Regions from separate parts of the Gluconacetobacter diazotrophicus PA1 5 genome, predicted to be linked through region 1. Evidence: predicted binding sites of a transcription regulator. Region 1 holds the regulator's gene; the other holds the start of a gene.
What was found. Region 1 encodes HrcA, which represses chaperone genes, less so after heat shock. Its sites were predicted from a motif close to GTTNGCACTCNCNNNNNGNGAGTGCNAAC; they were not measured.
Positions count from the first base shown of each region.

Region 2: GDI_RS09780 (co-chaperone GroES) is a predicted target of HrcA. The motif match lies at 2,413-2,441, and genes of this name have one in related genera.

Region 1 is NC_010125.1:1,380,649-1,385,058, forward strand. It holds gene GDI_RS06530 (helix-turn-helix transcriptional regulator) at 1-558, opposite strand, end outside; gene rdgB (RdgB/HAM1 family non-canonical purine NTP pyrophosphatase) at 656-1,273, opposite strand; gene rph (ribonuclease PH) at 1,270-2,016, opposite strand; gene hrcA (heat-inducible transcriptional repressor HrcA) at 2,183-3,250, shown strand; gene GDI_RS06550 (aldo/keto reductase) at 3,324-4,211, shown strand; gene GDI_RS06555 (penicillin-binding protein 1A) at 4,318-4,410, shown strand, end outside.
Region 2 is NC_010125.1:2,096,412-2,100,821, reverse strand. It holds gene GDI_RS09805 (cytochrome c1) at 1-169, shown strand, start outside; gene GDI_RS09800 (S-methyl-5'-thioadenosine phosphorylase) at 159-1,076, shown strand; gene GDI_RS09795 (dienelactone hydrolase family protein) at 1,083-1,745, opposite strand; gene GDI_RS09790 (DUF4169 family protein) at 1,744-1,989, shown strand; gene GDI_RS09785 (usg protein) at 1,994-2,254, opposite strand; gene GDI_RS09780 (co-chaperone GroES) at 2,523-2,813, shown strand; gene groL (chaperonin GroEL) at 2,868-4,410, shown strand, end outside.

The DNA of each region.
Region 1 (4,410 bases):
CATCGAGGTCTGGCGGCCCGGATGGGCGTGAAGATAATCCCTGACGGCCAGAAGCCATTTCGCGCCGCGCGCGTCGGCCTGAACCGATAGACAGGCGTGATCCAGTATGTCGGATACGATGCTTTCCGTTTCGCATGCGTCCTTTGTGGACTTGTCGCGGATGGCACGGGCAAGCCGCATGCCCAGTCCGACAATGCCCGGATCATGGCGATCCATGGCGTCGCTGAACAATCCTGTTCCCTGCCGGTAATGATCGAGCGCGTGTGCGGCGATTTCGATAGTCAGGATCCGTGTGGGAGATGGTGCGTGCCGGTCGGCGTGATGCTCGCCCGGCGGGTGAACGATCAGCATGCCGGGGGTCGCCGTGCGGGCGCGCTGCCCGAAAACTTCCTGATAGCCGCCACTCAGGACAAGACACAGGCTGGCCAGTTCGTGATCGTGCCGGGCGATCCGCAGCGAGGGGGCATAAAGACTGTCTGAGACGACGAAATCCGACAGGACCACCTGCCGGCGTCGTGCGTCGTGCAGGTTGCCTGCACCGCGTGATGTGCTGCCCATCGGATGTCCTTCAATGAGGCTCGGCGTGCCGTATCGAACCGGGTGCGGTCGCGCGTGCCGGCGGGACGATCCCGCCGGGGGTACGGTGGATGCGTATTCAGTCCCCGGGCAGGCAGGCGTCACGGAACAGGGCGAAGGCCCGGGCGCGGTGGCTGATGGTGTTTTTCTCGGCCTCGGGCATTTCGGCGAAGGTCCGGTCGCGGCCCTCGGGGGTGAAGACCGGGTCGTAGCCGTGGCCGTGGGTGCCCCGCGGCGGCCAGGTGATCCGGCCGTCGATCCGGCCCTCGAAGCTGCGGATCGTGCCGTCGGGCCAGGCCAGGCACAGCACCGAGACGAACCAGGCCGACCGGTCGGGATCGTCGCCGATGCCCTCGTGGATACGGGCCATGGCGCCCGGAAAATCCTTCTCCGGTCCGGCCCAGCGGGCGGAATAGATCCCGGGCGCGCCGCCCAGGGCCGCGACGCACAGGCCGGAATCATCCGCCAGCGCCGGCAGGCCGCTGGCCTGCGCCGCGGCATGGGCCTTCAGGGCCGCATTGCCGACGAAGGTCTCGGCGGTTTCCTCGGGTTCGGGCAGGCCGAGCTGGCCGGCCGAGAGGACGGTGATGCCGTATCCGTCCAGCAGGGCGGAAAATTCCACCAGCTTTCCCGCATTGTGGCTGGCCAGGACCAGCCGGTCGCCGCGCGCCAGGCGGCGTGTCGCCTGCCCGCTCACGGTGCGGTCCGCGCGGTCAGGGCGGCGTCCACGGCCTGGCGCTGGGCGATGAAAAGCTGCGCGGTGCCGGTTCGCGCCAGACGCAGCAGCGTGTCGAACTGGTCCTGCGCGAACGGGGCGTGTTCGGCGGTCGCCTGGATTTCGACGATGCCGCCGGTTTCGGTCAGCACGAAGTTGGCGTCGGCGGCGGCGGCGCTGTCCTCGTCATAATCCAGGTCCAGCACCGCGCCGGCCCCGGTCAGGCCGCAGGATACGGCGGCGACCTGCGCCGTCAGCGGCAGGCGGGCCAGCACGCGGTTGCGCACCAGGGTTTCCAGCGCCAGGCGCAATGCGACCCAGGCGCCGGTGATCGACGCGCAGCGGGTACCGCCATCGGCGTTCAGCACGTCGCAATCGACGGTGATCGACATCTCGCCCAGCGCCTCCAGATCGACGACGGCACGCAGCGAGCGGCCGATCAGGCGCTGGATTTCCTGGGTGCGGCCCGACTGCTTGCCCTTCGCGGCCTCGCGGCCGCCACGGGTATGGGTGGCGCGGGGCAGCATGCCGTATTCGGCCGTCACCCAGCCCTTGCCCTGGCCGCGCAGGAACGGCGGCACCCGGCTTTCGACGGTGGCGGCGCACAGCACCTCGGTCCCGCCCATGCGGATCAGGGCCGAACCCTCGGCATGGTGGGCGAAGCCCGGTTCGATGGAAATGGCGCGCAGCGCATCAGGTGCGCGGCCCGAGGGGCGGGTGGTCATGAAGGCGGTACTCCGATCGGCAGGCCGAGGGGCCGGGCATAGCCCGAGCGGGGAACGGATTTCCAGTCCCGTGCTTGTCATGGCCCGCTTCCGGTTCCAGATTTAGGCTGGTCGTTTTTTCGGGCTGGCGTTTCCTGGCCGGTCGAACAGGGAGGAACCAAGGCCGATGGACCCCGCCACGCTGTCCCCCCGTCCTGCCCTGCCGCCCGGGCTGGACGCAAGATCCGCGGCGATCCTGCGTGAAATCGTCGAACAGTACGTGGAAACCGGCGAACCGGTCGGCTCGCGCACGCTCTCGCGCCGCCTGCCGCTGTCGCTGTCCCCGGCCACGATCCGCAACGTCATGGCGGACCTGACCGAGGCCGGACTGCTGTTTTCGCCCCACGCCTCGGCCGGCCGCCTGCCCACCGAAAAGGGCGTGCGGCTGTTCGTCGACGGCCTGCTGCAGTTCGGCAGCCTGACCGAGGACGAGCGCGAGACGATCACCCGCTCGCTGGAAATGCGCGGCCGGTCGCTGCAGGACATGCTGTCCGAGGCCTCGTCTATGCTCTCGGGCCTGTCCTCGGCGGCGGGTCTGGTCCTGGCGCCCAAGAGCGACGGTGCGGTGAAGCATATCGAATTCGTGGCCCTAGGGCCGCGCCGCGCGCTGGTCATCCTGGTGGGGGCGGACGGGCAGGTGGAAAACCGGGTGATCGAAACCCCGATCGGCCTGCCGCCCTCGGCTCTGGTCGAGGCGGGGAACTACCTGAATGCCCACCTGACCGGTCGCACGCTGGAGGGCCTGCGCGAGCATGTCAGCGCCAACATGGCCGCCAATCGCAATGAACTGCATCATCTGACGGCCGAAGTGGTGGCCAGCGGCCTGGCGACGTGGAGCGAGCTGGATCGCGGCGGCACGCTGTTCGTGCGCGGCCAGGCGCGGCTGCTGGCCGACGTGACGGAGATCGAGCGCCTGTCCACCATCCAGATGCTGTTCGAACGGCTAGAAACGCAGGAAACGATGCTGCGCCTGCTGGACCTGGCGCAGGAATCCGAGGGGGTGCGGATCTTCATCGGGGCCGAAAGCGGCGTGTTCGGCCTGTCGGGCATGTCGGCGGTGGTGGCCCCGGCGCGGACCGACAGCAACCGCATCGTGGGTGCGATCGGCGTGATCGGGCCGACGCGCATCAATTATGGCCGCATTATCCCGGTGGTGGATTACACCGCGCGGGTTATCGGCCGGATGCTGGGGTGACTGCCTCGCCAGTGCCATATTGTTTCGTTCTTTTTTGAAGAAAGAAGAAATCTTCTTCATGCAGGAGGCCCGAATGTCCCACCCAGACGCCCGCCAGGCGGGACTCTTCTCCATCGGCGGTGACATCCCGGTCGCCCGGATGGGTTTCGGCGCCATGCGCATCACCGGGCGCGGCATCTGGGGCGACCCGCCGGACCGCGATCGTTCCCTGGCCACCCTGCGGCGCGCGGCGGCGTGCGGCGTCACGCTGATCGACACCGCCGACAGCTACGGCTCTTGTGTCAGCGAGGACCTGATCCGCGCCGCGCTGCATCCCTATGATGGGCTGACGATCGCGACCAAGGGCGGCCACACGCGGCATGGTCCCGATATCTGGCGCCCGGTCGGCAACCCCAATTACCTGCGCCAGTGTGTGCTGATGAGCATGCGCCGCCTGGGCGTGGCGCGGATCGACCTGTGGCAGTTGCATCGCGTGGGGCCCGACTGCCCGCCCGAGGCGCAGTTCGAGGTGATCGCCGCGATGCGCCAGGAAGGGCTGATCCGCCATGTCGGCCTGTCCGAGGTCTCGGTGGACATGATCGAACGCGCGGCGCGCTTCTTCCCGGTCGCCACGGTGCAGAACCGCTACAACCTGGTGAACCGCGCGTCCGAGGACGTGCTGGAATACTGCATCGCGCACGGGATCGGCTTCATTCCCTGGGCGCCGCTGGCGGCGGGCGGGCTGACGCAGGGCCATACCGCGCTGGCCCGGACGGCGGCCGACCTGCAAGCCACGCCGGGGCAGGTGGCGCTGGCCTGGCTGCTGCGCCGCGCTCCGGTCATGCTGCCGATCCCCGGCACCGGCAGCCCCGACCATGTGGATGAAAACACCGCCGCCGCCGGGCTGGTGCTGGACGACGCCACGTTCGCGCAACTGGACAGGGAAGGGCGCGAGGAATGGCACCGGCTGTCGGGTTCCTGAGCGCGGGACGAGACGCGGGCGCGCGACAATGCTAGGACACCGCCTATCGTGATGGACCCTCTTGTGCTGGACATTGCTCCCTTGGACCTCGCCTGTTGGACCCCGGATGATTTTTCCTAACGGATCGGACCGCGACGGCCGGATGCTCGTCACCTCGCGCGTGGGCGGGAACGGCCCGTCGGACGGCGGGGCGCCCCCG
Region 2 (4,410 bases), 720 kb from region 1:
GGCCACGACGGCGCAGGAAGCGCGCGACGTCACCACCTTCCTGGCCTGGGTGGCGCAACCCCATCTGGCGGAGCGCCATCGCCTGGGCATCCAGGTGACGCTCTATCTTCTGTTCCTCGCCGTGCTGGCGTTCCTTCTCAAACGGAGAATCTGGTCCGATGTCCATTAATCCCGCACCCAGCCCGTCCGACGCGGACGTGATCGAACCCGTCATCGGACTGATCGGCGGGTCCGGCCTGTATGACATCGACGGGCTGGAGGAAAAGGAATGGCGCACGGTGGAAACGCCGTGGGGCCTGCCGTCCGACCAACTCCTGTTCGGCCGGCTGGACGGAGTGCGCTGCGTGTTCCTGCCACGCCACGGGCGCGGGCACCCGATCCCGCCGTCGCGCCTGAACTACCGGGCGAACATCGCGGCGCTGAAGCAGTCGGGCGTGACCGACATCGTCTCGCTCTCGGCCGTGGGATCGCTGAAGGAGGAACTGCCGCCCGGGCATTTCGTCATCATCGACCAGTTCATCGACCGGTCCTTCGCGCGGGAAAAGAGCTTCTTCGATACCGGATGCGTCGCCCATGTCTCGATGGCCGACCCGCTCTGCCCGCGCATCGGCGACGCGCTGGAGGAAACCGCGCGCGGCCTGGGGCTGGACGTCACGCGGGGCGGGACGTACCTGGTGATGGAAGGCCCGCAATTCTCCACCCGGGCGGAAAGCAACCTCTACCGGTCCTGGGGCTGTTCGGTGGTCGGCATGACCAACATGCCCGAGGCGAAGCTGGCCCGCGAGGCCGAGATCTGTTACGCGACCGTCGCCATGGTGACGGACTACGATTGCTGGCACCCGGACCATGACAGCGTCACCGTGGATGCGGTGGTCAAGGTCATGCTGTCCAATGCCGATCGCGCCCGCGCGCTGGTCAAATCCGTCATTCCGGCCCTGGGCAGCCCGCGCGGCCCGTGCCGTGCCGGCTGCGACAGGGCACTGGAACATGCGCTGATCACCGCGCCCGACCGCCGCGACCCGGCCCTGCTGGCGAAGCTGCAATCCGTCGCGGGCCGGGTGCTGGCGCGGGGCTGATCCCGGCTAGAGGTTTTTTTCGAAGAAGGCCAGGCTGCGGGTCCGTGCCAGGGACGCGGCCTGGGCGTTGAAGCTGTCGCGTTCCGAACAGCCGAACCCGTGCCCCGCATCGGGGTAGGTGAAGATCGTGACCTCGGGGTGGGCAGCGCGGATGGCGGCGATGTCGGACATCGGGATCGATCCGTCGGTCTCGCCGAAATGCAGTTCCACCGGGCAATGGGGCGTCAGGTCCTTCTGTGCTGCGATCCCGGCGCCGTACCAGCCCACGGCGGCCGCGAACAGGTCGGTCCGGCACGCCGCCAGCCACGCCAGGGTCCCGCCCCAGCAATAGCCGATGATGCCGATCCGCGCGAGCCCCAGTGCCCGCGCGGCGGCGGTCAGGTCCAGCAGCGTCTCCTCGGGCGCGATCGCCGCCCGCAGGCGTAACCCCGTCTGCACGCCGTCGGAATCGTAGGCCAGTTCCACGTCGCGCTCCGCCCGGTCGAACAGGGCCGGCGCGATGACGCGATAACCGTCGGCGGCGAACCCGTCGCATACGGCGCGGATATGGGTGTTGACACCGAAAATCTCCTGCACCACCACAAGGGCGCGGGATGCGTCGGCGGGGCCGGCGAGGTAGGCCGATAAGGTATGGCCGTCCGATGCCGTCAGGCTGGTGATCGTACCCATGGACGAAATCCTCCTGCTTTCGAGTTTCTGGAAGAGTGCCGCCATGGCCGAAATCGTCAACCTGCGACAGGCCCGGAAACGCAAGGCCCGGGCCGACAAGGCGCGCGACGCCGCCGAAAACCGCGCGCTGCATGGCCGCACCCTGTCCGAACGCGCGCGCCGGAAGCAGGAAGCCGAACGGGCGGCGCGGACACTGGACGGCGCACGCCTGGACCCCGATCCGGGCGAACCCGGCCGGGACTGACCGGTCAATGCAGCGTGAGGCAGGTCCCGGCGTGGCGGATGGCGGGGGCGGCGATCAGGCCCTGCTGCGCCACCCGCACGGAATGCAGCCGTCCCTCGATCGACCGCGTCCAGAAATCGAGGAAGCGGCGCAATTCCGGGTAGGCGGGTGCGATGTCGAGGTCCTGCCAGATATAGGTCTGGAGCAGGACCGGGTGATCCGGCAGGCGATAGAGGATTTCGGCGGTCGTCAGGCGATAGTCGTGGAGCTGAAGCCGCAGGGTCATGGATGCCTCGCTGCATGATCGACAGGAACCGACAGAATCCAGCCTGCGTGACGCCTGGGCGGAAATTCAAGAAAAATTCTTTGTTCCCAAAAGATTGGCAGTCACCGGAAGAAAGTGCTGCCGATCCTTGACACGGACGGAGGGTGATCCTACCTGTTGCTGGCACTCTCGTGCGGAGAGTGCCAAAGCGATGCGGCCTGGCGCGCGCGCCAACCGGTGGCGTCGCTTATTCAAGGGCGTTACCTTTTTTGATGTGGAGCGATCCATAATGACCAATTTTCGGCCCCTGCATGACCGTGTGGTCGTCCGTCGCCTGACCGGCGAAGAGAAGACGGCCGGCGGCATCATCATCCCCGACACCGCCAAGGAAAAGCCGATGGAAGGCGAGGTCATCTCGGCTGGTCCGGGTGCGCGGAACGAGCAGGGACAGATCGTCGCCCTGGACGTCAAGGCGGGCGACAAGGTGCTGTTCGGCAAATGGTCGGGCACCGAAGTGAAGATCAATGGCGAGGAGCTGCTGATCATGAAGGAAAGCGACATCATGGGCGTGATCGCCTGAGGTCTCCCCTCCTTTTCCCTCTGATCGACAAGATTCCTACAGGAGAATTCTGATATGGCAGCCAAGGACGTAAAGTTCGGTGGTGACGCACGCCAGCGCATGCTGCGGGGCGTGGACATTCTGGCCGACGCGGTGAAGGTGACCCTGGGCCCGAAGGGCCGGAACGTCGTGCTCGACAAGAGCTTCGGCGCGCCGCGCATCACCAAGGACGGCGTTTCCGTCGCCAAGGAAATCGAACTGGCCGACAAGTTCGAGAACATGGGCGCCCAGATGGTGCGCGAAGTGGCGTCGAAGACCAACGACGTCGCCGGTGACGGCACCACGACCGCGACCGTTCTGGCCCAGGCCATCGTCCGCGAGGGTGCCAAGGCCGTTGCGGCCGGCATGAACCCGATGGACCTGAAGCGCGGCATCGACAAGGCCGTCATCGCGGTCGTCGAGGAGTTGAAGAAGAACACCAAGAAGATCACGACCCCGGCCGAAACGGCGCAGGTCGGCACGATCTCGGCCAACGGCGAGCATGAGATCGGCGAGATGATCTCGCAGGCCATGCAGAAGGTCGGCAGCGAAGGCGTCATCACGGTGGAAGAGGCCAAGGGCCTGCACACCGAACTGGACGTCGTCGAGGGCATGCAGTTCGATCGCGGCTATATCTCCCCGTATTTCATCACGAACGCGGAGAAGATGGTTGCCGACCTGGACAACCCCTACATCCTGATCCACGAAAAGAAGCTGTCGTCGCTGCAGCCGATGCTGCCGCTGCTGGAGAGCGTCGTGCAGTCCGGCCGTCCGCTGCTGATCATCGCCGAGGACGTCGATGGCGAGGCGCTGGCGACCCTGGTCGTCAACAAGCTGCGTGGTGGCCTGAAGATCGCCGCCGTCAAGGCGCCGGGCTTCGGTGATCGTCGCAAGGCGATGCTGGAAGACATCGCGATCCTGACCGGTGGACAGGTCATCAGCGAAGATCTGGGCATCAAGCTGGAGACCGTGACCCTGGCGATGCTGGGCCGTGCGAAGAAGGTCCGCATCGAGAAGGAAAACACCACGATCGTCGAGGGCGCCGGCGCGTCCGACGACATCAAGGGCCGTTGCGGCCAGATCCGCGCGCAGATCGAGGAGACCACCTCGGACTACGATCGCGAGAAGCTGCAGGAGCGTCTGGCGAAGCTGGCGGGCGGCGTCGCCGTCATCCGCGTCGGCGGCTCGACCGAGGTCGAGGTGAAGGAGCGCAAGGACCGCGTCGACGACGCGCTGCATGCGACCCGCGCCGCGGTCGAGGAAGGCATCGTCCCCGGCGGCGGCACGGCGCTGGCGCGTGCGTCCACCGCCCTGGGCAACCTGCATTTCCACAATGACGACCAGCGCGTCGGCGCGGAAATCATCCGCAAGGCCCTGCAGGCTCCGCTGCGCCAGATCGCCCACAACGCGGGCGAAGACGGTGCGGTCATCGCCGGCAAGGTGCTGGAAAGCAACGACTACAACTACGGCTTCGACGCCCAGATCGGCGATTACAAGGATCTGGTGGCTGCCGGTATCATCGACCCGACCAAGGTCGTGCGGACCGCGCTGCAGGACGCGTCGTCGGTTGCCGGCCTGC